2 regions of the Janthinobacterium sp. B9-8 genome follow, and region 2 is predicted to be linked to the other one. Evidence: riboswitches for the same ligand, from Rfam matches in the RefSeq annotation. Region 2 holds a riboswitch; the other holds the start of a gene.

Region 1 (15,637 bases), 1.8 Mb from region 2:
TTGATTTTGTTACTCCAAAAAGAAAAAATACACTATTGACGGCAAAAAATTTAGGTTTGTCAATTGCTCTTGCTGCAAAAAGTTTACCTGAAGAAATTGCAGAATATGTTGATCGATTTATTGAAGTAGATACAGAAGATACCAATGCCTTATTAGAGGTTTTGGAGGCTGAACATAAAATTAAAAAATTTGATGGTGTCATCTCATTTTGGGACCGGTATGTTGAGCCTTGCGCATTAATTGCTGAAAAATTAGGTTTACCTGGCAATACAGTAGATACAGCGATTAAAACACGCAGTAAATTTATGACTCGTATTTCTTTAGCTGAGCAAGCCGTTCCTCAGCCGCGTTTTCGTATTGTAAAAAGCCTAGACGATTTAATTTCTGCTGCAAAATATATTGGTTTTCCATTTATATTTAAGCCTGTAGGTGCATGCTCCAGCCGTGGTATTTTTAAAATTGAATCTGGCCATAATTTGGTGGAAATCTATCAGCAGATGTTGGAAGTGAGCAATAATCCCGACGATAAAATGTTTAAGTTTTATGAGGGTGAGTTTTTAGCTGAAGAGTATATGCAAGGGCCAGAATTTAGTGTTGAAGGGGTGGCCAGTTTTGGTGTAATACATATTGCAGGAATTACGGAGAAGTGGACTACTGAAAATAATTTTACTGAAAAGCAGCATCTTTTTCCCGCTAGATTAGAAGAATCACAGCAGGCTGCCATTCTTGATGTTGCAACTCGTGCGCTGACTGCGATTGATTACCGACAAGGTGCTTTTCATGTTGAGTTGATGCTGACTTCTGAGGGGCCAAAAATTGTTGAAATTAATGGCCGTTTAGGAGGAGATTTTATTACAACCCATTTGTTGCCCTTGGCTCAGGGAATAGATATCAGTGCATGTTCATTTTTAGCGGCATTAGGTGAAGAGATTGATTTAAGTAAAAAGCTTGATAATCATGCAACAGTTAAATTTTTAATTGCTGAAACTGAAGGTGTGCTGAGCGCATGGTCAGGATGTGAAGAAGCGTTGGCAGTAAAAGGGGTTCAGGAGTTATTTATTGAACGTAAAGAAGGCGCATCGGTGACTCTTCCCCCGAAAAAATACGGTGAATTTCGTTTAGCGGCTGTGATTGTTCAGGCTGAGCGATCGTGTGATGCGCTTGCGCAAGCAGACATGGCGATTAATTATTTAGCGCCATCTATCGTTTAATTTAGCCCCTTTGTTTGTCCGGGTCGGATCAATGGATTGTTCACATTAAGTTCTTACTATGAAAAATGAAATTATTCCAAATAGCTTATGTCTGGTGCTTGGCGGGGCTCGTTACGGTGAGTTTGAAACACTATTCAAACAAGGTATTTCTGTTGGTTTGATTCTGGATTCAAATTCAATCAATAATATTCCTGTTGATCATCAGTTTGTATTAATTGAAAAATTTGATTTTAGAAAATCAAATGAAGCGCTGAATATTTTAATAAATACGATATCAAAAAAATGGCACATTGATGCGGTATTAAATACACGAGAGGCATATGTACCTCATCACAGGGTGATTGCTCAGACGCTGGGATTGCCCTTTATCAGTGAGGAAAGTTTACAGTGTGTGACCAATAAAACAAAAATGCATGAAGCGTTTGTTAGGCATATCGGTGAGCATTCAACTGCGTTATTTGAAAAAACACGATTTCAGAATGAGCTGGAACAAATAGTTGAAAAAATTGGTTTCCCGTTGATTTTAAAGCCAACTAACTTGGCAGCTAGTTTATTTGTTAGTCAGTGTCATCATTTTGAAGAGTTAAACGCTGCTTTTTCAAACATGCAAAGTTGCTTAAGCGCGCATTATCAAAAAATAGGCGTAAGTGATGATGCCGTGCCAGAAATTCAAATCGAGGAATTCTTAGAGGGATCTTTGCATTCACAGGATCTTATTATTTCTGAGGATGGCCGTATTTACGCTACTCCAATTGTTGATGTGATAACGGGCAAAGACTTGGGCCTTAATGACTTTCATCATTTTTATCGTGGTTGCCCCACAAAATTGATAGAAGCGCAGCAAGAAATGGCTAATAGTCTTACAAAGAAAGGAGCGCAGGCCTTAGGCTTACGTGCGTGTGTCGCTCATACAGAGTTTATTTTCACAGCGCATGGCCCCCGATTGTTAGAAATTGCCGCTCGCCCGGGGGCCCATCGTAATCGTGTGCTTGAAATGACTTATGATCTGCCGCTTAATGTACTGTATTACCAAAATCAAAAAGGGTGTATAGCTGATTTTTCTTTAATTGCGCCGCGTCCTTTTGCAATTGTTACTCCTTTTCCTTTAATAAAGAAGGAGTTTTTAGGTTTAAAGGATATTGATGCAATTCAAAACCTGAATAGTTATCATCATCATGAGTTTAGGGTGAAAATAGGTGACATGATTGGGCCTGCCAGAGAAGGGTTTTATTCTTGTTTTGTTCTGGAGCTGCTGGCTACTTCACATGAGGCATTATGGGATGATATTCAAGTCATAAAAAATATGGGTGATATTTATAAATGATTAATAAAAGGCCAAAGATTGTTATTTTGGATGATGAGGCTTTGGCCTTTTTAGGCACCAGTCGTCGTTTTCAATTAGATCAAATTGGAGATGTTGATCATTATCGTTCTGCTGCCCGTGATCAGAATGAGTTAGTCGCTCGGTTAGCAGGGGCAGATGCGCTGATTAATATAAAAAAGAGTTATTTATTTAACTCGGATTTATTTAATGATCTTCCTCAGTTAAAAATAATCTCCTACTTTGGGATTGGTATTGATCATTTTAAAATTTCAAAAGAAATAAGCGATCGTGTTTTAATCAAAAATACACCGGGTGTGAGTGCCGGTGAAGTCGCAGAGCATGCTTTTGCTCTTTTGCTTGGGCTTTCAAAAAAGTTACTTGTTAATGATAGAAATACCCGGCAAGGGATTTGGTTTCAACAAGATAATTTAGGGCTACAGGGTAAAAAACTAGGCTTGGTTGGCGCAGGAGATACCGCTGCTGCGGTGAATCACTTTGCCAAAGCATTTGGCATGGAAACGTGTATGTGGACCAGATGTCCTAGTGTGGATAGAGCTGAAAAACTAAGGACTCCTTTTGTAGAGTTAGACGTGTTATTTAAAACTTCTGATGTTATTTCTTTGCATTTGCCTTTGTTTCCAAATACACGCGGCATGATTACCCGTGCTTTGTTAAAAAGTATGAAGCCTTCTGCTTTTTTACTTAACTTAGGGCGTGGTGGTTTGTATGAGGAAAAAGATCTTTATCATGCTTTGAAAAATAATTGGATCGCAGGAGCAGGGCTGGATGTGTTTGAAAACGAGCCTTTAAATCAGCGCAGCCCATTCTTTGAGTTTGATAATGTATTGCATACGCCGCATATCGCTGATCGCACTCCTGAGTGTTTTGAGCGGGGTATGGATATGCTTACAAATAATATTCTTAATTATTATTTGGTATCAGAATAGATAATAAGTTTTATATCTTGTGAATATTTTATTGCTGCAATGGGGCACCTTGCTTGTTAGCTATTTTTAACAGGCGAATAAGCGTTTTTTTAGATTTGAAAAGGCCATCCCGAGGGATGGCCTTTTTGGGGTCTGGCAGATGGCTATTGATCAAAAAATATGTAATAGATCGGTGTAGCAATGAAGATCATAAGCACACCTTAAGCTTCTTATTTTATTCGTAATCAGACATCGGCAAGCAAGCGCAGAATAGATTGCGATCGCCGTAGACGTTGTCAGCACGCCCAACCGGTGGCCAGTATTTATTACGCTTTACGCTTTCCAGCGGGAATGCAGCTGTGGCGCGCGTGTAGCCGTGTTCCCATGTTTCAGCGGTGAGTACTTCCACTGTGTGCGGTGCGTTCACCAACGGATTATCGGCTAGAGTCCATTCACCGCTGACGACGCGATCGATTTCGCTGCGGATAGCAATCATGGCGTCGATAAAGCGATCGAGCTCTACTTTTGATTCGCTTTCGGTAGGCTCTACCATCAGCGTGCCCGGGACAGGGAAGCTCATGGTGGGGGCGTGAAAGCCATAATCCATTAGGCGTTTTGCTACATCTTCATTGCTGATACCGCTGACGTCTTTCAGTGGGCGCAAGTCCAGAATACATTCGTGCGCAACCAGACCATCGTGGCCGCTGTAGAGCACAGGGTAGAAAGGCGCAAGGCGTTTGGCGATGTAGTTGGCGTTAAGAATCGCCACTTCAGTTGCACTTTTCAGGCCTTCGCTTCCCATCATGGCGATATACATCCATGAGATAGGCAAGATCGCTGCCGAGCCGTAAGGAGCCGCACTCACTGCACCAATACCCTGCTCACCACGCACATAGCCGCTGCTTTGCTGGTTAGGCAAGAACGGTACCAAGTGTGCTGCTACCGCTACTGGGCCAACACCGGGGCCGCCACCGCCGTGAGGAATGCAGAATGTTTTGTGCAGGTTTAAGTGGCTGACATCGCCGCCAAACTGGCCAGGCGCGCAGAGGCCCACCATGGCATTCATATTTGCGCCGTCGATATACACCTGGCCACCGTGGCCGTGCACGATATCGCACACTTCTTTGACCGACTCTTCAAACACACCGTGCGTGCTTGGGTAGGTGATCATAATCGCGGCAATATTCTGGCTGTGTTTGTCGGCCTTGGCACGTAAATCGGCCAGATCAATATTGCCCGCTTCATCACAAGCAACCACGACTACGGTGAGGCCTGCCATCTGCGCTGAAGCAGGGTTGGTGCCGTGTGCGGAAGCTGGGATCAGTACGATATTGCGCGCCGCATCATTACGTGAAGCGTGGTAGGCCTTGATAATCAACAGTCCCGCGTATTCGCCCTGGCTACCCGCGTTGGGTTGCAGACTAACACCCGCGTAACCCGTTGCCGCGCAGAGCATGGCTTCAAGCTGGGCGATCATTTCGCGATAGCCGATCGTTTGCGCAGCAGGTGCGAATGGATGAACGCTGGCAAATTCTGGCCAGGTGACCGGCATCATTTCGCTGGCTGCGTTCAGTTTCATGGTGCAAGAGCCTAGCGGAATCATGGTGCGATCAAGCGCTAAATCTTTATCTGCCAAGCTACGCAGGTAGCGCATCATCTCGGTTTCGGAGTGATAGCGGTTAAAGGTAGGGTGAGTCAGAAAGTCGGACTGGCGTAGCAGCTCGCCCGGTAATGCGCCTGCGATTTCTGCATCGATGGCGTCCACTGTTGGCAGGGTTTTACCTGAGGCAAACACATGCCAGAGTGCCGATACATCTTCACGCGTGGTGGTTTCGTCTAGCGATACCCCCACGGTGGTCGCGCTAATCACGCGCAAGTTAATGCCGTGGTTGTGAGCCAACGCATGCACGACAGCCGCTTCTTTTACCGAAATAGTCAGCGTATCAAACCAATTGCTGTTAAGTACTTTAGCGTCGAGCTGGGTCAAACCTGCAGCCAAGATGCTGGTCAGGCGGTGCACGCGGTGAGCGATGCGTTTTAAGCCTGCCGGGCCGTGGTAAACGGCGTACATGCTGGCCATTACGGCGAGCAATACTTGCGCGGTACAGATATTGGATGTGGCTTTTTCGCGGCGAATATGTTGCTCGCGGGTTTGCAGGGCAAGGCGGTAAGCGCTCTTACCTTGCGCATCGATGGTAATTCCGACCAAGCGGCCTGGCATTGAGCGTTTGAATTCATCGCGTGTGGCTAAGAAGCCAGCGTGCGGGCCACCAAAGCCGAGCGGTACACCAAAGCGCTGGCTATTGCCGACTACCACATCTGCACCCCATTCACCGGGCGCTGCCAGCAAGGTAAGCGCCAGCAAATCAGCGGCTACAACAACTAAAGTGCCCTTGGCGTGTAAATCAGCTACCAGTGCACGGTAATCCGGCACATCGCCATTTACGCCAGGGTATTGCAATAGCACACCAAAGCCGTCCCCGGCTTCGCCAAGACCGGTACGCACTTCAATGCCCAGTGGCGCTGCGCGGGTAGCAATCACTTCGCGGGTTTGTGGCAGTACATCGGCGGCTACGTAGAAAATAGTCGATTTGCTTTTGCTCATTCGCAGCAAGAGTGTCATCGCTTCAGCAGCGGCGGTGCCTTCATCCAGCATCGACGCATTGGCAATCGCCATGCCGGTCATATCGGTAATCATTTGCTGGAAGTTAATAATCGCTTCCAAGCGGCCTTGGCTGATTTCTGGCTGGTATGGGGTGTAAGCCGTGTACCAAGCTGGATTTTCCAGAATATTGCGCAGAATCACGCTAGGGGTATGAGTGCCGTAATAGCCCTGACCAATCATGCTCTTTTTGAGCACATTCTTGCCTGCAATGGCTTTCAGCGTGGCCAAAGCCTCGGCTTCGCTCTTGGCCTGAGTGAATTCACCCAGCGGCAAAGCATCCTGACGGTGAATGGCGGCAGGAACAATATTTTTAATCAGATCAGAGCGCGTTGCATAGCCCAGCGTGGCCAGCATGGCGGCTTCTTCCGCTGCATTAGGGCCGATATGGCGGGCCACAAAAGCGGCGTGATCTTCAAGATGGCTAAGAGATGCAGTGGTCATGGCGGCAACCGTAAGTGTACGTGGGGCAGGTCAAAAAGATCTGTAGACACAGAGAACACAGAGAACACAGAGAAAAACAAAAGCGAGAACAAGGAGGAAGACCTAGCTATAACAGCGCTGCAGGCGATAACTTGCTGTTAATTAGGTTTTACCTTAATGGTTTTCTCCGTGTGCTCTGTGTTCTTCCCGATCTCTGTGTCTACAGAAGTTTTTATGTCTTTATTAGCCGATGGCTTTTTCGTAATCGGCAGCGCTTAGCATGGTGTCGAGGTCGGCTGCGTTGTCTGGGGTGATTTTGAATAACCATGCGCCGTAAGCGTCGGTGTTGACTTGCTCTGGAGCATTGGTCAAATCGTCATTGCTTTCCAGAATCACACCCGCCAGTGGCGCATAGATATCGCTGGCGGCTTTAACGGATTCAACCACACCACAAGCGTCATTTTTAGCGTAACGAGTGCCAGCTGCTGGCAATTCTAGAAACACGATATCGCCCAGCGCTTCTTGCGCGTGGTTGGTAATACCGATGGTGATGCTGCCATCTGCTTCAAGACGAAGCCATTCGTGCGTGTCAGTGAATTTCAAATTAGCTGGGATAGACATAAAAGTGCTCCGGTATAGGGTGTGTTGTTGTGTGCTGTGTAAGGTCAAAAAGTTCTGTAGACACGGAGAAAGAATGAGAACACAGAGTACACAGAGAAAACCGATTAAGTAAACGCTTAAACGAAGTTGTTTTCTCTCTGTTCTCGTTTTGTTTTTCTTCGTGTTCTCTGTGTCTACAGATATTAGGTTTTTATGAAAGCTGTGATTTACCGTTGCGTACAAAAGGCATTTTCACTACGCGGGCGGCTAGTTTTTTGTCGCGGATCGCCACGTGCACGGTGTCGCCAATGGCAACGCCAAGCGGTAAACGTGCCATAGCGATGGATTGTTGCAGGCTAGGGGAGAAGGTGCCGCTGGTGATTTCACCGGTCCCGTGTTCGGTATGCACCACCTGATGGCCGCGCAATACGCCGCCTTTATCTAGCAGCAATAAACCTAGGAATTGCTGGGTCTGGCCTTGGGCGATGAGGGCTTCTTTACCTACGAAATCTCGCTCGGAAACGAGGTCAATCGTCCAGGCTAAACCTGCGTTCAGCGGATTGATCGTTTCGTCCATGTCCTGGCCGTATAAATTCATACCGGCTTCTAAACGCAGCGTGTCGCGTGCGCCTAGGCCACATGGGCGAACGCCTGCGGTGATAAGTTGATTCCAGAAGGCTTCAATTTGGGTGGCAGGCAGTGCTACTTCAAAACCATCTTCACCGGTGTAGCCGGTGCGGGCAATCATTACATCGCCAATTTGTGCGGCATTAAAAGGCTTGAGGTCTGAGCTGGCGGCTTGAGTTCCTGGCAAAACCTCCCAGACTTTAGCGCGGGCATTCGGGCCCTGTACGGCCAGAATGGCTAAATCATTGCGGGAGGTAATGGTGAGGCCGGTATTCCATTCGGTATTAAGCTGCTGCATCCATGCAATGTCTTTATCTGCGGTGCCAGCGTTCACCACAAGGCGGAAATAATCTTCGGTGAAGTAATAAACAATCAAATCGTCGATGACGGTAGCTTGTGGGTTGAGCAAGCAAGAATAGAGCGCTTTGCCAGAAACTTTAAGCTTGGCCACATTATTGGCAAGGGCGCGGGTCAGGAAGGCGCGAACTTGTTCGCCCTTGATATCCACCACACGCATATGGCTGACATCAAACATGCCTGCATCGGTGCGAACGGCGTGGTGTTCTTCGATTTGCGAGCCATAGTTTACAGGCATGTCCCAGCCGCCAAAATCGACCATACGGGCGTTGGCAATACGATGGGCGGCATTGAGTGGGGTAGTGTGGAGTTGGGCGGACATGGCGCTCTCGGGCATAGCGCTGCAAGCCGATTAGGCTTTTCAGATGCAGCGGCCCCTCTGTCCTTGGTACCTGAGAGATTCCAAAACGGCTCATGACGATCCGTTTTGTTAGCCCCTTCGGTGGGCGTTTTGCACGCCACTCTCCAGAGTGTTGATGCCAAAGAGTCCTTTTGCCTGAGCGTTCGCGGGCGTTGCGCCTTCGGCGGCACCAAGGGTTTTCCCTAGGTGCTCTCTCCTCTTTAGTGGTCGAAATTTAACCACTTAGGCGGTGTTTGTCAATTTTTACATGTGCAAATTGGTATGCACCGTAATTATGATTTTGAGGTATTTAACAGCATAAAGCCCCGCTCAAATATGAGCGGGGCTTTATTGGGGTACTCGAATCTCTTAGGTGTGGCCCGGTGCGCTATTAAGCAAGTGGGTATCCTGATTTTGTACCAAGCTTAAATAACGCTCGTATTGCTTGAGCACATCAGCAATCAGCTCTTGCTGAATCATATATTGCACATCGTAGCCCTGACGGCCATCTTCAAAGAAGGTGATGGGCACATAGTGATGTGGCCTGCTCGACATCGGTAGCGATGCATCGCGTAGCGCAAAAGTGGCTACCGGCTGCTTTAAAGGCCGTACGCCGTAAACAAAGTCACGCAGATTGGCCTGCGGCACGACCAAAGAAACCGCGCCGTCTTCGCCATGCAATACGGAAGCACTCAGGCCTTGTTTTTGTAGCTCGCTGGCAACTTCATTGAGTGCAGGGCGAACACTTTTGGCGATGAACTGTTCAACATCACTTAAGCGGGGCTCGTGCAGAATTTGCGCAAGGCGTGTACGCCAGTGCTGGCCTGTCCAGAAGGTGGTGCTGGGGGAAAACTTCTGTGAGAAGTGTTGCCTGTCTGCAGCCAAGCCTTTACACAGGCTAAAACAGAGCAGCAGCATAATCACTGTAAACGGCAGGGCGGCAATCAAGGTGACGGCTTGCAGTGCTTTTAAACCACCGGTAGTCAGTAAAATCGCAGCAGTTACACCGAGTAGGCCAGCCCAAAACAGGCTTTGCCAAGCGGGCGATTTTTCTGCGCCACGGGTGGCGATGGTGTTAAGCACAAAAGAGCCCGAATCGGCCGAGGTGACAAAAAATACGGCAATCAACAGGATGGTGATAGATGAAGTGACTTTCACTAGCGGCAGGTATTCAAAGAATTTGAACAGCAGCGCATCCACATTGCCTGCGGTTTGCGATAGCGCACCGGCAGCGGTATGCATATCCAGCCAGATGGCGGTATTGCCAAAAATCGTCATCCATACCAAGTTAAACAATGCAGGAATCAGCATTACGCCAATGATGAATTCACGTAAGGTACGGCCACGCGAAATACGCGCAATAAACATCCCAACGAAGGGCGACCAAGAAATCCACCACGCCCAATACAGCAGTGTCCAGCCGCTAAACCAGCCTTCTTTTTGCGTAGGCTCATAGGTATAAGAGCGGAAAGTCAGCTCGACGAGGCTAGAGAAATAATGGCCGATATTGTCGCCAAATGCACCGAGTAAAAACAGCGTTGGCCCAGCAAATAATACGAACAGCATCAGAATAATGGCGAGGCTTAAATTAAGCTCGCTGAGGCGGCGCACGCCTTTATCCAAGCCCGATGCAGCAGACCAGCCCGCAAGGCCAATCACTACAGCAATCAGGCCGTACTGAAATTGTAGATTAGAGGTTTCCCAGCCGGTAAGCGAATGCAGCCCGGCGCTGATTTGCAAAATGCCATAGCCCAGCGTGGTGGCAATCCCGAAAATAGTGCCGCAAAGCGCAAATACATCGACGGCATGGCCGATTGGGCCATTGATTTTATCGCGCAAAATAGGATAAAGGCCGGAGCGAATGGTCAGCGGCAGATTGTAGCGAAAGCCAAAGTAGGCCAGCACGAGGCCAACAAGGCAGTAAATCGCCCAAGCATGAAAGCCCCAGTGAAAAAACGTCATGGTCATCGCTTCACGGGCGGCAGCCATCGTACTGCCTTGGGCCAGTGGCGGCGATAAATAATGCTGCATCGGCTCGCCTACGCCGAAATACATCAGGCCTATCCCCATGCCAGCGGCAAACAGCATGGCTACCCAGGAGGTAAAGTTGTATTCGGGTTTGGCATCGTCCGGTCCCAAGCGGATATTGCCGTAAGGGCTGCAAGCGATGGCAACCAAGGTGATGACAAAAATAGCCACAGAAAGAATATAAAACCAGCTGAAGTTTTGCGTGATCCAAACTTGTCCTTGCGAGAAAAGTTGTTCAGCAGCCTGCGGGTTAAGTGTGCAAATGGCGAGCAAAATACCAATTAAAATCATGCTGGGTAAAAACACCGGCATGCTTAAAGTGTGATGGGAGCGGGGTTGGGGACTTGTATTCATGAATCTCCTTGTAGTGGCCAAAAAACGAGGCCATTTGGGGATAAAAAGCGAATTTCAGCTCTATGCCTATGTATTTATAAGACTATTCGCATAGAAAAGCGACAGGCACTCTAGCAATTATTTCTGGGTTTGTAATGTTGAATAGTACAAATTAGTGACTAAATCACACATTGTGACTATGTGCTTCTGCGCTGTCTTCCTGATGATCCGCATGTGTGTTTTTAAGCCAGTGATCAGCGCTCTGCCAGGCACTTGGCAAATCGGGCAATAAAAATTCTGCCCCTAAGTGTTGATAAAACCCGGAGCGGTGGATCAGCGAATTGGGCTGTATACCCGCGCCGCAAATAATCAGGCAGGCGCCCTGATGATGTAACTGATGCTGCAATGTTTCTAAGGCCTCCAGCCCCGTGGTATCCATGTTTAAGAGCGAGGATAAATCCAGAATCAGCAGGTCTGGCTGGATTTTATGTGGGTCAAGTAAGCTTTCTATTTTGGCAATTGATCCAAAAAATAAGGAGCCATGGATACTCCATGCTTCAATTTGATCGGTCTTTGTCTTTAGGTGATCCGGTAGCTCTACTTTTTTTAGGTGAGTCAGGCTGGATACCCGGGTAATAAAAAAAACGCAGGCAAGCAGCAGGCCGACTTCCATCGCCACGGTTAAATCTACAACTACAGTCAGGATAAAAGTTGAAAGCAAAATCGTGCGGTAATTGCCGGTAAAGTGCTGCAAGCGCCGGAACTCGTCCCATTCCCCCATATTCCAAGCTACATAAAGCAAAACGGCAGCAAGCGTGGGGAGCGGAATCAGTTTGGCAAAAGGCGCAGCCACCGCCATGATCAGCAAAATGGATAAGGCGTGTACCATGCCGGAAACTGGGCTGCTGGCCCCGCTGTTGATATTAGTGACGGTGCGGGCAATGGTGCCGGTGGCGCAAAAGCCGCCAAAGAGGGGTGAGGCAAAATTAGCAATGCCCTGCGCCATTAGCTCCTGATTGGGATCATGGCGATCATTAATCATGCTGTCAGCGATGCGGGCGCAAAGTAAGGATTCAATGGCACCTAACACGGCAATAGTTAAAGCGGGCTGAATAATGGCCGCTAATGAATGCCAGGTAAATTGCGGAAAGGTGGGCGTCGGTAATTGCGATGGGATATCGCCAAAGCGGCTGCCTATAGTCGCCACATGGAGCTCTGGCCATTGTGCAAGCAAGGTGCCAAATAAAAGCGCCACCATGCTGCCGGGTATTTTCTGAAAGCCAAAGGGAAGGTGTCTGGCTATTCTGGGCCAGATGATTAGCAGGGTAAGCGAGAATAAGCCAACGGCGAGTGTGGCGAGGTGAATATGCGGTAGTGCCAGCCCGATTGCTTTTGTTTTTGAAAAAAATTCGGCGGGCAGATTCTCGATATTCAGGCCTAAAAAATCATTAAGTTGCGAAAGTGCAATGAGTGCAGCAATGCCATTGGTAAAGCCAATGACAATCGAAACGGGAATATGGCGTACTAATGCCCCAAGCCCAAATAGCCCGAGTAAAAACATAAATACCCCAGCCAGCATGGTGGCTAAAAGCAAATTGCCCAGACCATATTGCTGAACAATAGCGTAAACCACCACAATAAATGCCCCAGCTGGCCCGCCAATTTGTACTTTTGATCCACCCAGAAGTGAAATAAGAAAACCCGCAATAATGGCGGTGGTCAGCCCGGCTGCGGGTGTAAGTCCGCTTGCAATTGCAAAGGCCATAGCAAGGGGCAGCGCCACAATCCCCACGCTGATCCCCGCTGTGATATCCGCAATAAATTTGCTCTTATTGTAATCATGGATAGCATCAAGGGCGCGGGGATGAAAGCGGGTTAGCATGATTTGGCCAAGTGAAAGGCAGGTCTTAATTATGGAGGATTGCGCGGTGCTTGTATCAGTTTCAGGTAAGTCGTTGCGGTTTTGGCCCTGCTGGATAACAGGCCTAACGTGAATAACATGTATGGCTTAATGCGCATTGCACCTGATTTCTACCCGCTGCTTTTGCTGCATACATGGCTTGATCTGCACGATTTAGCAGGCAATCTAGGCTGGGGTCGCTATCTTCCAGCATGGCCACGCCAATGCTGATGGTGATGCGGATTTTCTTTTCCTCAAATTCGACCTGAGCTTGCTCTTCAACGGACTGTCTTAATTTATTGCCTGCCAGCATGGCTTCTGCCTGGGTGGTGCCTGGTAACAGAAGTACAAATTCTTCCCCTCCCCAGCGGGCAAAACTGTCTGTGGCGCGTAATTCTGCGGTGCATATCCGGCACAATTCTTTCAGGATTAAGTCGCCGGCTAAATGACCATGATGGTCATTTACATTTTTGAAGTGATCAATATCAATTAATAAAATAGACAAAGGCTGCTGGTAACGGCGGGCATAGGTAATTGCTTCTTCACAGCGGCGCTGCCACTCCCTTCGGTTGGCAACCCCGGTCAGCTCGTCGGTGGTGACCAGCTCTTCAAGGCGTAAATTGGCAGCGGCTAAGGCTTCGGTACGGTTGGCTACTTCTGTTTCAAGCTGGATTTTGCTCTGGTTGAGTAACTCTTGCAAAAGAGCCAGATAGTGGAGCGTTAGCCCCACAGAAAAAAGAAAAAGCTGTAAATTAATAAAAGAAATCATTGGATTAAAATGGATAAACGGCCCCGATTGATAGGCCGTTCCCATGACTGAGAGCGTGAATAAAAGAAATAAAGCGATAGAAGTACCCGCCAGCCTGAAATGAATGGCGATTAATAATAGAACAGGTAAAACCAGCATCATTAAGTAATTGTGCACCGTAAATCCCAGTACCACGATAAATAAAAGGGCAAGAAAATAGGGCAGAGCGGGGCGAAATTTATTTGTTAACTCGCCTGATTTCCAGCAGGCATAGATTGGGGCAATCACAAAAATGCCTGCTGTGTCGCCAAGAATAAGCAATAGCATTTGCTGCAAATTAGTAAACAAACCGGCATAGGGGATGGTATTGCTGCAGGTGAGAAGCAGGTGCCATATCACCATGCTGATCAATGCGGGCATAAAGCAGATTTTTCGCCAAAAATAGGGCAGATCGCTTGGGTTTTGTAATGGCGGTCGATTGTTTTTATCAATAAAATTTTGCCAGGCTTTTGCGGCCATCACCGCTTGCCAGCTATCAATGGCGGCAGGCACGATACCTAAAATAATGGACAGCGGCAGTGCATAGGGTGTGTTTGAATGACTTAAGAAATGGTAATACGTTGGGGTGTTTAGAATGGCACTTCCAACTAAGGCCAAAAGAATTCCTGATTTTCCTAGCTCTAACATGATGACCAGCCCGCAACCTGCTGCAAACCAGATGACGGCAAAGTTTTCCGAGGGCAGCATGGCAAATTGGATGCTAAGAAAGCCAACCCCCAGATAAAGGACCAGCAGCAAGATGGCCTTGAGGCCATTGGGGTAAGTCAGAAATGTAAGTGCTTGCTTCATTACATTTTTTTGGGGGGGCGATCATTAAGCTTATCGTATTATTTTGATAATTGTTAATTATTTGAATCTGATTTCAAAATGTTCTGGTGAGTCAATTTGATATTGAAAAGCCCGTTTATAGAGCGGTAAAAGGAAAATGAAAATACAGCCTTACACGGGGTGATATGCCTTGAAAGAAAAACGGCATTCCAGGGAATGCCGTTATGTGCTGATGTATTGTTTTTTGATCCGTTGATTAAATTGCCTTTCCCGTGGGTTTTTATCGGGGCGCTATGTAATACAGAAGCCCCGCTTCCGTGGGAAAGATACTGCTCAATCAATCATTAGGATTGCTTAAAGCAAAGTGTTTCATTATCGGCATCAATCGTGAGTAGATGGCCTGCACTGATTTTTCCTTCAAGAATGGCTCGCGATAACGGATTTTCAATTTCGGTTTGCACTGCGCGTTTTAAAGGCCTTGCGCCATAAACCGGATCAAACCCTGCTGCGGCTACAATATCAAGCGCAGCATCGGTTACGCTCATTTCGATTTCCATATGCGCTAAACGACTTTGTAAGCGATTAAGCTGAATGCGCGCAATATTTCTGATGGCCGCTTGATCGAGTGAATGGAACACCACCATTTCATCAATCCGGTTGACAAACTCGGGGCGGAAATGGCCTTGTACTTCGGCGAGCACGGCCATCTTGATGAGCTGATAATCCATGCCTGCCATGGCTTGAATTTGCGAGCTGCCCAAGTTGCTGGTCATCACAATCACGGTGTTTCTAAAATCAACCGTGCGCCCTTGCCCATCAGTGAGGCGGCCATCGTCCAGCACCTGCAGCAAGATATTAAACACATCGGGGTGCGCTTTTTCTACTTCATCCAGCAGGATGACGCTATAGGGTTTGCGGCGAACGGCCTCGGTTAAGTAGCCGCCTTCTTCATAGCCCACATAGCCCGGAGGCGCGCCAACTAAGCGAGATACGCTGTGTTTTTCCATAAATTCGCTCATATCAAGGCGAATTAAATGGTCGGGCGAATCAAATAAAAATTCTGCCAGCGCCTTAGTCAGCTCGGTTTTTCCTACGCCAGTCGGGCCCAGAAATAAGAAGCTGCCGTAAGGGCGGTTAGGGTCTGAAAGACCTGCTCGGGAGCGGCGAATGGCGTCGGATACCAAACGCACTGCCTCGGATTGCCCAACTACTTTTTGATGCAGGGCGTTTTCCATGGCGAGCAGTTTTTCGCGCTCGCCTTGCAACATGCGGCTGACTGGGATGCCCGTTGCGCGGCTGACTACTTCGGCAATTTCTTCTGCGCCCACTT
Region 2 (15,637 bases):
TTGGTAGCACCTACTGCATCACCAGCCAAGCGTGTGTTCACACAAATATCGGCCAAGTCAGCAAATTTATAGCCAGCAAAAGCGGCAATCTTGGCATTAGACATCGACAGCTCTACCCACTCACCCGTGCCATCAGCATTAAATTTAGCCACATATAAAGTACCTTCATCCAGATACTTATCACCTGTTGCCATGCGATCAGCTGGGTTGGCATCTGCCGCAACCCATAAGGCTTTAGACACAAACTTGTACATATATTCATTGCGCGAATCATCGCCCATATACACAGTCAGTGGCTTGCCTACAGCAGGAATACCAAATGCTGCGCTTTCATGAGCAAAACGGCCTAATGCGCTGCGTTTTTTCAATGCTTTAGTTTTGTCATAGGCGTCCATCTCAATGATGTAGCCTTGACCGTTTAATTCATTGCGATAGTCATCGCTGCCATTGGTAGATGCACCTGTCTTGCTGATATTCCAGCGTGCGTATTGATCAAGCGTACCGCCGGTCTCCCAACCATGGCGTGAAGAACTACCTGCATTACGGCCATAACGCTTGAGCGAAGTCACGCTCTTATCGTTAGCACGGGCCGTATCGTCGCTTGCAACACGGAAGAAATAGCCAGCCCAGTTTTCTTCACCAGACAGGAAAGTGCCCCAAGGCGTTTTACCCGTACCGCAGTTATTAATCGTGCCACGAGTTTTTGTAGCATCTGCCGAGTATTTGGTGATCAAGAGCGCATTGCCGCGCGCCGGGCCAGCAATCTCTACTGGGGTCAACGGCGTAACACGGCGGTTAAATGCCGAGCTTTGTACCGTGGCCCATTTTTTATCAGCCACTTTGACTTCCACAACCGACAAGCCATGGATAGCTACTTCTTTATCTACTTCAGCAGCCGGGCGTGGCAGGGTCGTTGTACCGCCATTGGCATGAATAAAGTGCGATGAAAGTTTTGAATCGGTAGTCGCTTCATGGTTCATCGCCAGCAGCGCACGATCAGCAGCAGATACAGACGGCTTGCCAGCCGCATCCAGACCAAAGTATTCCATACCATCATGGTGATCACCGGCGCGATTATCAAAATCGCCATCCGTACCATCATTTTTGTACGCTGGAGTGGCGGCAGTCAGCGGATCACCCAGAGCATAAATAATTTGTGCACTATAACCCGTCGGAATCACTACTTTATCCAGCAAGCTTTTACCCACAGCGGTAAAGCCAAGTGCTGCCAATACCGGATTCAAAGGAGTAGGCGGCGTAGTTGGTGACACAGGAGCAGTAACAACATCATCGCTATCACTCAAACTACAGCCTGTCAGCCCCAAGCCCATTCCGCCAACCACTGCAGCGCCTGACAAGCTCATTCCTAAGAACCCACGACGGCTCATCACCCTTTGCTCAAGGATAGAATCGAAAGTCGGATTACAGGAGTGGTTAGAATTTTCTTCGTTGAAATTATTAGACTTGGACATGGAATCTCGCCTGCTCGGTGAAAAAGCCCACACTCTAAAGCCCAAATATGACATTTTTACGTTAGAAATATGACAAACAAAAGAAAGGGCTTCCAGCTGTAAGGCAAGAGAGCAAAGCAGCGCCAGCAAACCTTACCTTTTCAAACCGATACAATGCCTCAAGCGCAGAAATGCTCATGGCGCTTTGCTCGCAGTAAGGCCAGCCCCTGATGCGCACAGATTTAATTAAAGAAGCGAATCGCTTTTTAAAAAATAATACAAAAAAACCACCGCCCCTTTTAGGCAAAATTTTTAGCTGCTCGTACGATATGTGATGGCATCACTTCTTCCTTACTGATTTTTCACTTCTTTCAACCAGCCAATTTCCTGCGCGGTTTTCTCGCCAATTAATGTGCGGCTTAAATCTTCTGGAATTTTTGCCAATACTTCACTCAGTGGAATTCTACCGCCCATTATTTCTGCATAGCCTTGAGGATAGCGCGGTGCTTTATCCGGCTCGGCAAAGCCATCTGGATAAAGAGGCAGATTGCTATTTAAATCGTATTTATCGGTAGCATTCAGTGTATGCAGCAGCTCGTGTCCCACAATCACTAAGTTTTGCTTGGCATATGCTTTAGCCGCAAATAAATTAATCCGCCCAATGCGGCCTTTATTCAGCGCAGTAGAATGGCTGAGTTGCGGATGCGTGGTCGGGTCGTAATACAATAAATACAGACGAATATCCGGTGGCACGCTGACTTTAGGGCTGTTATTCCAGGCAAAATATCTGAATTTCAAACTCCAAAGCATCGTATTTAAAATATGGCCATCGCTCGGCGGCACAGGGGGAATCTCTTTCACTTCTCCCCCCAATTGAAATTCAAAGGGTCGGTGTATATTCAGCTGATATTGCTTAGCCTCTGCGGCAAAATATTGCGTTAAAGGCTCAAAATCATCTTTATTTAAGCTCTGCAAATAAGCACTTACTTCAGCACTACCGCTTACATTCACCGGATATACGGCCACATATAAGTTTTTCTTCCATTCCAGCACACCTTTATCCAGCCACGTGAATTGCGCCACCTTAGCCAGAATCAGCAATAAAATCACGATTCTTATCTTCTTCCACATACAAAGCCTGTTTTTTATTAAAAAAGGAGCAAAGCAAAATAAGCTTTACATTCATATTTATTGCAGCAGCCATTCTTCAAAACGCACGGGCTGGCGTCTGGCATGCAATGATAAAACACCCTGATTAAGTCTTTTCACGGCAATAGTAAGCTAAATAGGTGGATCATTTACGATTGATCCAATAAGCAGCGGCAAAGCTGCCATATCAAGCATGGCCCCGGCTCCACTACAATCATTGCCTTTTACCTACACATCCTGATACACGCAAGATGCCAACAGGCCCCAATATGGATCAAAGCTCCTTTTTTCTAAAAACCATCGCCCTATTCACCGCCACCGCCATTGCAGAAATCATTGGCTGCTACCTGCCTTATCTATGGCTGCGTAAGGGTGGATCAGTGTTTTTATTACTGCCAGCCGCACTCAGCTTAATGATTTTTGTTTGGCTACTGACTTTGCACCCCGCAGCAAGTGGCCGTGTTTATGCCGCTTACGGTGGTGTTTATGTCTGTATGGCGGTGCTATGGCTTTGGCTGGCAGACGGCATTATGCCGGATCGCTGGGATATTATCGGCAGCCTAATTAGCTTAATTGGCATGGCGGTCATTTTGCTCGCCCCCAGAGCAAATTAAATCAAGCGCCATTCGTTTTATGCCGAATAAATATAACCTTATCCAGCACTTCCCTATTAAGCAAGATATTGAGTAATATCATCATTATAAAAGCACTCACTGCTAATATCATTCTTTGTGGAGGTTTTATCTGATGAAAAACGTTAGAATCGAGCACGATTTATTAGGCGAAAAAGAAGTTCCCTTTGATGCTTACTATGGTATTCACACCCAACGTGCCATAGAAAACTTCAAGATATCGCAAGCCAAGATCAGCGATAACCCCATTATGGTAAAAGCATTAGCCAAAACAAAAAAAGCCTGCGCCTTGGCCAATGGTGAAATTGGCACCATAGAAAAGAAAATTTCAGAGGCGATTGCTAAAGCCTGCGATGAAATCATTAACAATAACCGCTGCTTAGATCAATTCCCCAGTGATGTATTTCAAGGCGGTGCAGGCACTTCGGTGAATATGAATGCCAATGAAGTCATTGCCAATTTAGCCTTAGAATTACAAGGCCATGCTAAAGGCGAATATCAATTTATTCACCCCAACGACCACGTAAATAAATGCCAATCGACTAATGATGCCTACCCAACCGCATTCAGAGTGGCCCTGTACGAGCACCTGCTGATTTTAATGCAGCATATGGAAACACTGCAGCAAGGCTTTATTGTTAAATCGATTGAATTTAAAAATGTGCTTAAAATGGGCCGCACCCAGCTGCAAGACGCAGTGCCCATGTCTTTAGGCCAGGAATTTCACGCCTTCGCCACCTTAATCAAAGAAGATATTCGCCTCATTGGGCAAATTAAAAATCTATTGCTCGAAATTAACCTAGGCGCTACCGCCATTGGCACAGGCATTAATGCCCCCGCCGAATACCGTGCAATTGCGGTAAAAAAACTCTGCGAAATCACCGGCTATGCCTTTACTTCATCCGAAGATTTAATTGAAGCCACGTCTGATTGCGGCGCTTATGTGATGGTTTCTAGTGTATTAAAACGCACCGCCACTAAGCTATCGATGATATGCAATGATTTACGCCTATTATCATCCGGCCCGCGGGCAGGCTTAAAAGAAATCAATCTGCCCGAATTACAAGCTGGCTCTAGCATTATGCCCGCCAAAGTAAACCCAGTGATGCCAGAAGTGGTGAATCAAGTTTGCTTTAAAGTAATTGGCAATGATTTGACCATTACCCTAGCGGCAGAAGCAGGGCAATTGCAACTCAATGTGATGGAGCCAGTGATTGCATCGTCCTTATTTGAATCCATTCATTTACTACAAAACGCCATGCTGGGGCTAAAAGAAAAATGCATCGATGGCATTAGCGCCAATGTAGAAACCTGCCGCCGCAATGTACTCAATAGCATCGCCATTGTGACCTACCTCGATCCCGTATTAGGCCATGCAAAATGCGATGAAATTGGCAAGATTTGCGCGCAAACAGGGCAAACCGTGATCGAAGTGTGCTTAGAGAAAAAACTACTTAGCCAAGCACAATTAAACGATATCTTCTCAAATGAAAACCTGCTTAATCCGCAGTATTTGGGTAAGCGGTATTGATCCTATTAAAGCCTTAATACCAAGGCCTAGATAAAAAACCCCAATTCTAATTAATAAGATTGGGGTTTTATTTTGAAATATGGTGCAAGCCACAGTGACCAAGCTGAAAGCAAATTAAAAGTGGGCAAAAACCACAAAACAGAACGATCGTTCTGTTTTAATTGGCGACCCAATTGATTCATGCCATACTCCATAGCACATCTTTGATTAAACATCGTGTAAGGAGCAAGTCATGCAAAACTATGTCACTTTGGGTGCCAATAATCATGAAGCATCATGCGTTTTCTACGATGCGGTATTAGCCACCATCAATTGGCGCTCCCATATGAACTTCCCCGGCTGGAAGGCATATTCGAGTGAAGGGCTGGGTGAAGGCTTGATTGTTTGGGTAGCCAAACCATTCAACTCAGAGCCTGCCACGGCGGGCAATGGGGCGATGGTCGGCTTTGCCGCTAGCTCACGCGAGCAAGTCGATGCCTTTTATGCTGCTGCTATTGCCAACGGCGGAACGGACGAAGGCGCTCCCGGACTGCGCCCTTATGGCCCCAATTGGTATGCCGCTTATGTGCGAGATTCCGTAGGCAATAAATTAGCCATTGTTTGCACAGAGGCGGTCTGAGTTTGAAACGCTTATAGCGTATTCACCTTTAGAGCGTAATCAACCTATTTTTTTAACAGACCTTATTACGCTATGACCATATTGAATTGATAGGAAAAATGTTGGGTTGGGTTGGGTGGAGGGGGTGAATTGGTTTGGCGTACTGCGCTTCGCTTCGAGTACACCTACGACGCTAATTCACCCGCAATTCCTTAGCCAAATGTGGCGCTGCGTAGACTTGGTCTAGGGTATATAAAATGGCCTGCGCATCGACCGACAGGGCTCTGGCGGTTTCGTCAGTATAGGCAAAGCGCCCGCCTAGGCCTTCTAGATTGCCGTCAAAAATCAGCCCTACCCATTCGCCCTTGCTATTGACCACCGGGGATCCGGAGTTGCCGCCGATAATATCGGCGGTACTGGCAAAATTAAGTGCGGTGCGTGGGTCGAGCTTGCTGCGTTTTTGGGCAATGGTTTCGGCCAGATCAAAGGGAGCTTTACTTGCAAAGCCATCGGCTCGAGCGAGCAGCCCGCCGAAAGTGGTTTTCCAAGGTGTGGCAATGCCGTTAGAGGTGTAAGCCGCTGCCTTACCGTAAGACAGCCTTAATGTACCTGTAGCATCAGGCGGTAAAGCCTTACCGTAAATTGCAAAGCGAGCTTGGCCTAGCTTTTCTGCCGCTTGCTTAATTGGCGTTTCTACCTGCTCTTCTTTAAATTTAAGCAACTCTCGGCGCAACGGATAAACAGCCAGTGCGGCTTTAATCAACGGGTCTTCTGAGGCTTCAATCGCTTTTACGCCACCTTCCAATAAACGCACCCGCTCTTTTCGCTCATTGATATGGCTTTTCTTAACCACCGCCTCTGCCCAAACAATCGGCGACTTTTTGCCCAAGGTGGCTTGAATAAAGGGATGATTTTCCCCCAATAAATCGAGCGCTTCATTAATCCCTGCGGCAAGGCGGATTGTTTCCAATTCTTTGTAAATCGGCACATCTGCACGTAAATTGCGCTCCAGAGCGCTAATTTTCGCATCGCGATAAGCACTTAGGCGCACGGAATCGGGCAATTGGCGCTCGAAGGCGAGCTCGACTAATTTGCCCGCCTGATCAAACAAGGTGCGATGCCCATAACCCACAGCCCAAAATTCCTTGGCTTTGGTTAAACCTTTAGCCGTTGCCGCGTCGATATCCGCCCATGGGTCTCCTGCTAAGCCTTTTTGCTGATAAGCCTGACGAAATATCGCTTCGTCAGCTTCTTTACGCGCCATCAGGAGCGGTTCTTTCAGCGCTGCATATTCACCCAGTAAGGCTTTTTGCCAGTTTTCTGTACTAGATAGCACATTCAAAGCTTGCCGCGTGGCTTCAGGGGAACGCTTAGAAAACGCATGCAAGAGCTGTTGCTGCATTTTTGCACTCGCCAGCTGAATCGGCATATTGATATCACGCAGCGCTTTAAGTTGCGCCAGCGTTTGCAAACGATCCGTGTTGCCCGGATGCCCAACCACAAACACCGCATCACCTTCGCCTACCGGCTTATCAGCCATTTTTAAGTAGTGCTTTGGGGTAACAGGCTTGTCATTTTCATACACCCGAAACAGCGCAAAATCGAGGGCAAAGCGGGGGTAGACAAAATTATCTGCGTCCCCGCCAAAAAATGCGGCCTGATATTCTGGCGCAAAAGCGAGGCGCACATCGCTCCATTCTTTAAAGCGATACAGGTGGTAGAGTGAGCCGTGATAAAGCGAAACCACTTCGCACTGCAAGGCGGTGGATTGCTTACATTTGCTTTCTAAGTCAGCGATTACCGTCTTACGCAGCGCTGTGCGCTCTACATCATCTTTGCCCACGGCTACCGCTGTGCTCACCGCCTCGCTCACATCATCGCTAGAAATCAGCACTCGCGCCATCCCGCCGGGGCACTTTAATTCATCACTGATTTTTTTCGCCACATAGCCATTTTTTTGTAAATCGCGCTCGGCGGTAGATAGCTTATCGATACAACTCATCGCCACATGATGATTAGTCAGCATTAGCCCATCTTTTGAAACAAAAGAGGCTGAGGCGCCAAAATTAACGGCAGCTTGCTGTAAATGCGCAAGTAATGCGGAGCTTAAAGTGCTGCCATAGCGTTGTTGCACCAAGGCGCTAGGCGGGTTATCAAAGGTCCACATCCCCTCATCGGCAAAAGCCGATATGGCTAATACCATCAAGCTGCTTAAATAGGCGTAGCGCTGCTTCATCTTGTATCCCCTGTTAACGGCCCTTATGCTTGGAGCCTATCGATCTACTTACAAATTATTTAAGTATTTTAAGGTGAGGGGTAGATACGAGCAAGCAAATGTCATAAAAAACTAGAAAATACTTACCTCAACTTGAATAAAACCCATGGATTGAGCTATGATCTGCCTCAGGTCTGCAGCTCACCTAGGCGTCGCCAGTTCATATGAACCACGCTAAACCTGCCATGGCGAAAAAATCATTTAATCATTGCTTGGCCCGAACCCTAGTGCCAGGCCGTAACGGCGACCAGCGGCAGTCTTTCAGACTTAGGCACGACAGGAGATTCGACCATGTCGCGCACTACTTATCCTTTTTATACTTCCGATATTTCGGCACTCGCCCGCTCGCTCAAACAGCAATGGGCGCTTGAGCCTGCCGCCCCCGGGCACTTGCAAATCCTAAATATGCTGGCGCGCGCCGCTGGCTTTAGTAATTTTCAGCATTTACGTGCGGCGGCAGAAGCGCCCGTACCCGTAAGCAATACCCACTCCCCCCTGACCAAACGCTTGCTTCGGTATTTTGATGAGCAAGGGCGTTTGATGCGCTGGCCTACGAAGTTTTCCGAGCAGTTGCCCTGCATCTGGCCGATCTGGGCCAGCTTCCCCGCCCAGCTGGAAATGAGTGAAAAAGCCGCGAATGAATGGATTAAAAGCGCAGAAGCCATCGGCGATCACGTACTGCTACGCCGCGAGCTGGTGAATTACAAACTCATTACCCGAACCCCAGATTGCCGCATTTACCAGCGGCTGGAGCAGGATATTCCGGAGGAGTTGCTAGAGTTTATGGCCGAGATTGAACGGCGTAAGGTGGCGCTCGAGGATTAGGCCTACCTTCTTCGCCTGATAGTTTATAGGCTGCACAACGATGAAGTCGTTGTGCAGCCAAAACGGTAAGCAAGAAAAACCATTGCACACCCTATAAAAACCAATCTTTTCTTTGACCTTAGATTGGCAGGATTGAATTTCAGCTACCCTACAACGCGATAAAGTAGCAAACCCAAACTACAGCTCAATCTCCAGCCAAAGCCGTTAAATCTGCGGTATTCAAGCAATTAAAATTGCCCACTGCCCAGTAATTTTGGCCTAGCCAGCCCTTCGCGTATTGATGGATATATTCAGGGGTAAAGCTAGCAAAATCAGGCGTGCTGCCTTTTACTGAGCCATCAATCAACCAATACCAGGATAAAGCTTCGGCATTTTGTATGGGCTTATTTCTTCGCTCTTGCTGTGCTTTAAGCAATATGGCACGCACATTTTTCATTTCATTAATCGTCGGCGCTTCATTACGCAAACGGGCAATTTCAGCGACAGTAATTTTGGCGGCCTGATCACATTGTTTAATGTCGGTTTGATAAGCGACGGACAGCAGCAAACCTTGCCACGCAGTCAGCTCAAAATTGCTATACACACCATATGTTTCCCCGGTGTTTTCGCGTAATGCCTGCCACAAACGCTGTTGCACAAGCTGGCTTAAGAAACGGGCGACGCCCTCGCTGCCCGAATTGGCAGGCATCGGCACATAAGCATGCCAAAAACGCATAGACAAAGGCTGAGAAATCGTTTGATGAATTTCATTTCCCCGGCCATGGGCTAACGGCTCTGGCTTAAATACCACCACATCTTTAACTGGCAAACTGGCGATGTACTGCTCAATCAAATCCTTATTACGCTTATTATTTGTCACCCCGCTCAGCACAAAACGAAACGCTCGCGGATTACCAAATAAACTATTTCTCGCCTCAACGAGCTCGCTTAATGACGCATCAAAATTGTAGATTTGCCAGTACGCAGGATAAGGCCACTGCGAGCCGTAATGCTTTTCGTTTAAGCCGGTATATAAAGAATTTGAATTGCTAACCATCAATTGATAGGCTAAATCTTGGCTTAGCTTGGCTGCTGCTTTGTCGTCTCTTGTTGCTGTCCAAGCCAGATATTGCAGCTGCAACAGGGTTTCGATATCTACCGCATCCACTTCACCCGCTAGCCCCTGCTGATCTGCATATACAAAGGGATAAAACTTTAATTCGGTCTGTGACGATAATCTTTGCCTTAGCTCGCTACCGCTAAACTCACCCAATCCGGCCTGATTTAAATACTGCACCAGCGTTAACCCCGCTGGGTACAGTTTTTTAGTCAGCGCCGCCATACCACCTGCAGCCCGGGCAGAAAAGCCAACTCGATCTCCACCGCCTTTAGGCGGCGTGATCAACACCTCAATTCCATTACTTAATTTAAATATGGTGCCCTCGGTCGTCGGCTCGCTCTGCTCTGACACAATTTTTCCAGCCAACGGCTGCTGAGCAAGAAGCGGCTTATTACTCACTTCCTGAACTAGATTTTCCAATGGCTCGGCTCGCACCGCATCAACAATGTTTTGTGCCGTCTTCTCAAAAAATACCGAATAACTATTCACTGCAGGTGGCAATAAAATCGTAGCCACTTGATCTGGCGACAATAGCAAGCGCTTTAACTCATCTTGTAAAACGTCGGAAGTGGTGGCCGCAAAAAATATTTTAAGCTGCTGAAACATTCCAAATGAATCTCTGGCTGTTTCACCAAATTGAGCGTACTTCTGCAAACGATAAATCCAATCGCTATGACTTGAGAAACTGGACTGACTTTTGCGATAAATCTCAAAGCTACGATAAAGCTCTTGCTGGCTAAAACCAAAGCGTTTAGCTCTTTCCAGCTCGCGATATAAGGCTTGCAGCGCCTCTTTCATTTGCTTATCTTTAACCGACACCGACAGGGTAAATTCAGTTTGGCGAGTAGGTAAGCTCGTACCATGCCCATTAAAATAATTGGCATCGACAAAAGGGCTGCCTTCTTTTCTAGCTTGTACACTCAGACGTTGTTGCAATAAGGTACCCAACATACCGCGTTTGAAGTTGCTAAACGCCGCATCTGCATCAGTCATCGATTCCGCGGGTAAAGCCCAGCCCCATACCGCTTGTGGGTGAGCAATTCCCGGCACATCGCGGTGGCTAAAAAAACGCAAACCACTTGCCGCTGCTGGATGGGCATAGCCTATGGGCGCAGTGCCTTTTTCTATACCAGCAAACAGTGCCTTAATTTTATCCTCTGCCTCTTGCGGCTTAATATCACCCGCAATCAGCAACGTCATCCGCTGTGCTTGGTATTCACGCTTATAAAAAGCTTTTATTTTTTCAAGAGGGATCTTTTTTACAATATCAGCATCACCAATCGCCAAACGCTTTTGATATTGCTCCGAGGGATAAATCGCTTTAAGTAGGGACTGGTAAAAATCAGAACCAAGCTGGCGAAGGCGACCTTCATCCAGCACCACTTCCCGTTCCAGCTCTAATTCGGCCGCATCCAGCTCAATGCCATTTGCCCAATCAGCAAGTAGTTGCAAAGCTTGTGGCAGCGCCTCTTGCGAAACACTGATTTGATAATTGGTCCACTCATGAAAAGTAAACGCATTCATATCGCTGCCAAGGCGCATGCCCTGGCTTTCTAAAAAAGATTTTAATTGCTGCGGCCCAAAATGCTTCGTTCGGCGAAACGCCATATGCTCGAGCAAATGCGCCACACCACGCTCATCATCCGCTTCACTCAGCGATCCTGCATTAACCAATAAGCGCAATTCCACCTTACCCGCAGGCTCGGCATTGGGCTTGATATAGTAGTTCAAACCATTGGCCAGCTGACCGTGACGAACATCGGAGGGTAAAAGAGGAAGTATTTCCAGCTTACTATCTGCCGCCTGCACATTGCCGATCAAGCCAAGTAGCAAGCAAAATATTATTTTCAAAATAACCGCCACAATCTTTCAAAGACTGCAAATATTACGGCAGGTTATGTCAATAATCAATCAGCATTAAATATTTAATATTAGCGAGTACATTGAAGCGAATCGATATGCAAACAAACATCAAAAAGCAGTCTTGATCAAACAGGCATAAAAAAACGGCAGGTTTCCCCGCCGTTTTTTAGGTGCTAAAAAAAATCAGCACTCCACAATATTCACCGGCAATTCAATCATATTAATTGCCAAGCCACCGCGGGCGGTTTCTTTGTATTTGGTGTTCATATCGCGGCCAGTATCGCGCATGGTTTTAATCACCCGATCAAGCGACACAAAGTGTTGACCGTCGCCGCGCAGCGCCATGCGGGCGGCATTAATCGCTTTGATCGATGCCATGGCGTTGCGCTCAATACATGGCACTTGCACAAGGCCACCGACCGGATCACACGTCAGGCCAAGGTTGTGCTCCATGCCAATTTCTGCGGCGTTTTCGACTTGCTCGGGCGTGCCGCCCAAGACTTCTGCAAGCGCACCTGCGGCCATCGAGCAAGCGGACCCCACTTCCCCCTGACAACCGACTTCTGCACCAGAGATAGAAGCATTCAGCTTAAACAAAATACCTATCGCGCCCGCCGTCAGGAAGAATCGCACAATGCCGTCATCAGTCGGATTCGGTGTAAAGCGGGCGTAATAATGCATCACGGCAGGGATAATCCCTGCTGCGCCATTGGTAGGCGCAGTCACCACTCGGCCACCACCCGCGTTTTCTTCGTTGACAGCCAGCGCGTATAAATTCACCCAATCGAGCACGGTAAGCGGATCACGCAGCGCGGCTTCTGGGGATGCCAACAGTTTTTGATACATATCGGCGGCGCGGCGTTTTACTTTTAAGCCGCCGGGTAAAATCCCCTCATGCTCGCACCCCCGTTTTACACAGGCTTGCATCACCGCCCAGATCTCCAGCAGGCCAGCGCGAATTTCGTCTTCGGTGCGCCAAGCCAGCTCATTTTCTAGCATGATCTGGCTAATGGTTTTGCCGTGGCGCTCGCACAGCGCAAGTAGCTCGGCACCGCTCGAAAACGGGTGCTTCAGCTCGGTCACGCCGGGAGGGTTAAAGCCCGCATCCACAGCGGCCTCATCCACCACAAAACCACCGCCTACCGAGTAATAAGCACGCTTAGAGACGCTCTCGCCAGCGGCATCAAAGGCTTCAAAAATCATGCCATTCGGGTGAAATGGCAGTGTTTTGCGCTTATGCAAAATGAGGTGTTCGGCCTCAATAAATTGAATTTCATGCTTGCCGAGCAGATTTAACTTTCGGCCTTCACGAATGGCCGCGACCATCTCATCGACCTTTTCGGTGTCCACAAGGCGAGGCGATTCGCCCTGCAAGCCGAGTAAAACCGCGATATCCGAGCCATGGCCTTTGCCCGTGGCACCTAGGGAGCCAAATAACTCGCTTTTTACTTTGGCGACTTTCTCAAGGATGCCGTCTTTCTCTAAACGACGAGCAAAGGTACGCGCAGCCCGCATCGGGCCAACGGTGTGCGAGCTGGATGGGCCTAGGCCGATCTTAAATAAATCAAATACGCTAATTGCCATTTTATGTATCTCGGGTAATGCCTGCTGCTGCGCTGAGTGCATGCTCGAGTCGCTTGCAGGCTATTGTTAAGGTCTGTTTTTTTAATAGATTGTTTTTACGGTATATCGTTCAGCTTAATCGCAAAATGAGGCGACTAAGCGTTGTTGTTTTTCACATAGTGGTAAGCAAGCTTCACGGCTTAACGGATGTAATCCATGGTTAGAGATGCAAAGCGGCTAAGTTTGAACAGGGCGAAAAAGGATGACAGTGCCCGCTCAGCGTAAGCCGAACGATGCCCCTCTGTCCTTTTGCCTGAGAGATTGCGGCACGATGCAGCACATCGGCCATGCTTCCTTCGGCGAGGCAGGCTAAACCTACCTTCTCTCCAGATTGCCAACGCCATCACAGTTCTTTTGCCTGAGAGTTTCTGGGGCGATTCCCCTTCGGCGCTGTGCTAACAGTCTCTCCTGCAATGGCTGCGGCAAGTCTTTGCGATCAAACCAAGCACGGCCGCGTGGCAGCAGCCAATCTATTGAAGCTTGCACTGGCTGTCAATTCATGATTAGCACTAGAGCTCAATAAAAAGCCCCACGCTGACAATATGCATGGGGCTTATTAATAAATACGCAGCAATACGGCTGCTTAAATCACTTAAAACATGCCATTACCATTGGCATCTTTCTCTGGCACAGCCTGAATCACATCCCAATGCTCGATAATCTTGCCATTTTTAACGCGAAAAATATCCACAATCGCCACGCCACGCTCACCGGCTTTATCTTGAGAGTGAACATGCAGCATCACCAAATCACCCTCTGCAATCACCCGCTTAATCACAGTACGGGAATTCGGTGAATTAGCTTTTATATAGCGAATAAAATCCTGCAAAGGCTGCACACCATTTGCTACTTCCGGATTATGCTGAATATAATCTTTAGCAATAAACGGTAAAACACCCTCGGCATCCAACTTATTAAATGCAATATCGTAAAACTTAAGCACCAGCGTTTTATTTTTCTCTTCCTTAGGCCCGGCCATCGCCGTTGCTGCCAGCAAACCTAATATCATCGTAATGAGTAATTTTTTCATCTTAAATATCCTTTAGCTGCGTATTTAAACAAAAAGCAAAAAATGAAGAGCACCCGCCCTGCAAACTATAGCTATTTCTTAAAAATATCACACTCTATTACCCGGCTACGTTAGCAAGAATCAACAGCTAATAACCAGCACTTATACCACCTTACTAACTAACAAATTCGCCAATTCACAGCCACACAATCTACTCTACTCAGCTAGTCGTAATGCGTACTTCAAGCCCGGTATTTTTCCATCTAGGCAAAAGCTAAGAAAAAGGCTTGATCCCGCAAGAAGCGCCGTATTACGATGCGGGGATAGAAGATGAAAGGCGGCTCCTGCTAGCCTTCACGGGAAGAGACAAAAAAAAATGAAAAATCATCGCCTATCCAGAGGTTTCACCCTACTGGAATTACTCGTTGTTTTGCTGATTATTGCCCTGCTTGCCGGTTACGTTGGCCCCAAGCTGTTTGGTGAGGTAGGCAAAGCCAAGACTAAGACTGCGGCAAGCCAGATGAAATCGATTGCCGATGCACTCGATCATTACCGCCTTGATACCGGCCACTACCCAAGTACCGAGCAAGGCATCAATGTGCTGACCAAAAAGCCAAGTGACGAGCCAAAGTGGCAAGGCCCTTATTTGATGAAAGACGTGCCAGCAGATCCTTGGGATAGGCCTTACGTTTACAACAAACCGGGCGAAAACGGCCGCGACTACGATTTGCTGACCATGGGCGCAGACGGCAAAGCCGGTGGTACGGGCGAAGACACCGACGTTAGCTACTAATCTATAAAGCCCCGCCCCCATGCGCTACACCGTTAAAGCCTTGCAGGCAGGCAAGCTGCTGCAGCTGGATCTCGACGCCGCTAATGAAAGCGAGCTAAAGGATAAGCTGACGGCGCAAGGTCAGCAGTTTTTATCTGCCAAGGCGCACAGCAGCTTTAAACTCTCCACCAAAGCATTTGACCTATCGCTGTTTACCCAAGAGCTGATCGCGCTTTTGCAAGCGGGGCTGACGCTAGTTGAAGCAGTAGAAACGCTTAAAGAAAAGAGTGCGCAAGATACCCATGGCGATGTATTAAGCCGCATGATTGAAGGCCTGTACCAAGGCTTACCATTATCTAAAGTACTGGCGCAAATGAACCAGCACTTCCCGCCTTTATATATCGCCACCGTTAGCTCGGCAGAAAAAACCGGCCACCTTGCAGATGCGCTGGGGCGTTATCACCATTACGAATCCCGGCTGGCTGCAGTTAAAAAGAAGGTTATTTCGGCGGTGATTTACCCGCTGGTAGTGATTGGTATTGGCGGCGGCATTATGCTGTTTTTGCTGTTTTATGTGATCCCAAAGTTCAGCCAGATCTATGCTTCGATGAAAAACCTGCCTTTTGCCGCGCAAGTGATGCTGTGGTGGGGGGATTTGGTGCACAAGCATGGCTTGATAATGTTTGGCGGCTTGGTGCTTAGCGTGGTGTTGGCGGTGTTTTTGCTGCGCACCGAGGCGGCAAAAAGTGCTTTGCGTGAGGCCTTTTGGCGCTTACCGCGTTTAGAGCAATACCGGCGCTTATTTTCGCT

What was found. Region 2 has a riboswitch for glycine ahead of VN23_RS10895 (L-serine ammonia-lyase). Riboswitches for the same ligand answer to the same signal wherever they lie in the genome.
Region 1: linked by a shared signal. The riboswitch ahead of gcvT (glycine cleavage system aminomethyltransferase GcvT) and the one ahead of VN23_RS10895 (L-serine ammonia-lyase) in region 2 are both predicted to bind glycine.

What each region holds. Positions count from the first base shown of each region.
Region 1 covers NZ_CP014222.1:656,829-672,465, forward strand. The annotation lists gene VN23_RS02895 (ATP-grasp domain-containing protein) at 1-1,211, shown strand, start outside; gene VN23_RS02900 (ATP-grasp domain-containing protein) at 1,270-2,535, shown strand; gene VN23_RS02905 (NAD(P)-dependent oxidoreductase) at 2,532-3,482, shown strand; gene gcvP (aminomethyl-transferring glycine dehydrogenase) at 3,697-6,567, opposite strand; gene gcvH (glycine cleavage system protein GcvH) at 6,790-7,167, opposite strand; gene gcvT (glycine cleavage system aminomethyltransferase GcvT) at 7,358-8,452, opposite strand; glycine riboswitch at 8,506-8,603, opposite strand; glycine riboswitch at 8,605-8,700, opposite strand; gene VN23_RS02925 (BCCT family transporter) at 8,840-10,852, opposite strand; gene VN23_RS02930 (SulP family inorganic anion transporter) at 11,016-12,713, opposite strand; gene VN23_RS02935 (GGDEF domain-containing protein) at 12,817-14,328, opposite strand; gene clpB (ATP-dependent chaperone ClpB) at 14,652-15,637, opposite strand, start outside.
Region 2 covers NZ_CP014222.1:2,436,105-2,451,741, forward strand. The annotation lists gene VN23_RS10855 (PhoX family protein) at 1-1,472, opposite strand, end outside; gene VN23_RS10860 (hypothetical protein) at 1,803-2,582, opposite strand; gene VN23_RS10865 (YnfA family protein) at 2,870-3,214, shown strand; gene aspA (aspartate ammonia-lyase) at 3,348-4,763, shown strand; gene VN23_RS10875 (VOC family protein) at 4,996-5,382, shown strand; gene VN23_RS10880 (S46 family peptidase) at 5,555-7,597, opposite strand; gene VN23_RS10885 (DUF2087 domain-containing protein) at 7,928-8,461, shown strand; gene VN23_RS10890 (M16 family metallopeptidase) at 8,646-11,411, opposite strand; gene VN23_RS10895 (L-serine ammonia-lyase) at 11,607-13,007, opposite strand; glycine riboswitch at 13,383-13,467, opposite strand; gene VN23_RS10900 (nuclear transport factor 2 family protein) at 13,639-14,076, opposite strand; gene gspG (type II secretion system major pseudopilin GspG) at 14,432-14,848, shown strand; gene VN23_RS10910 (type II secretion system F family protein) at 14,868-15,637, shown strand, end outside.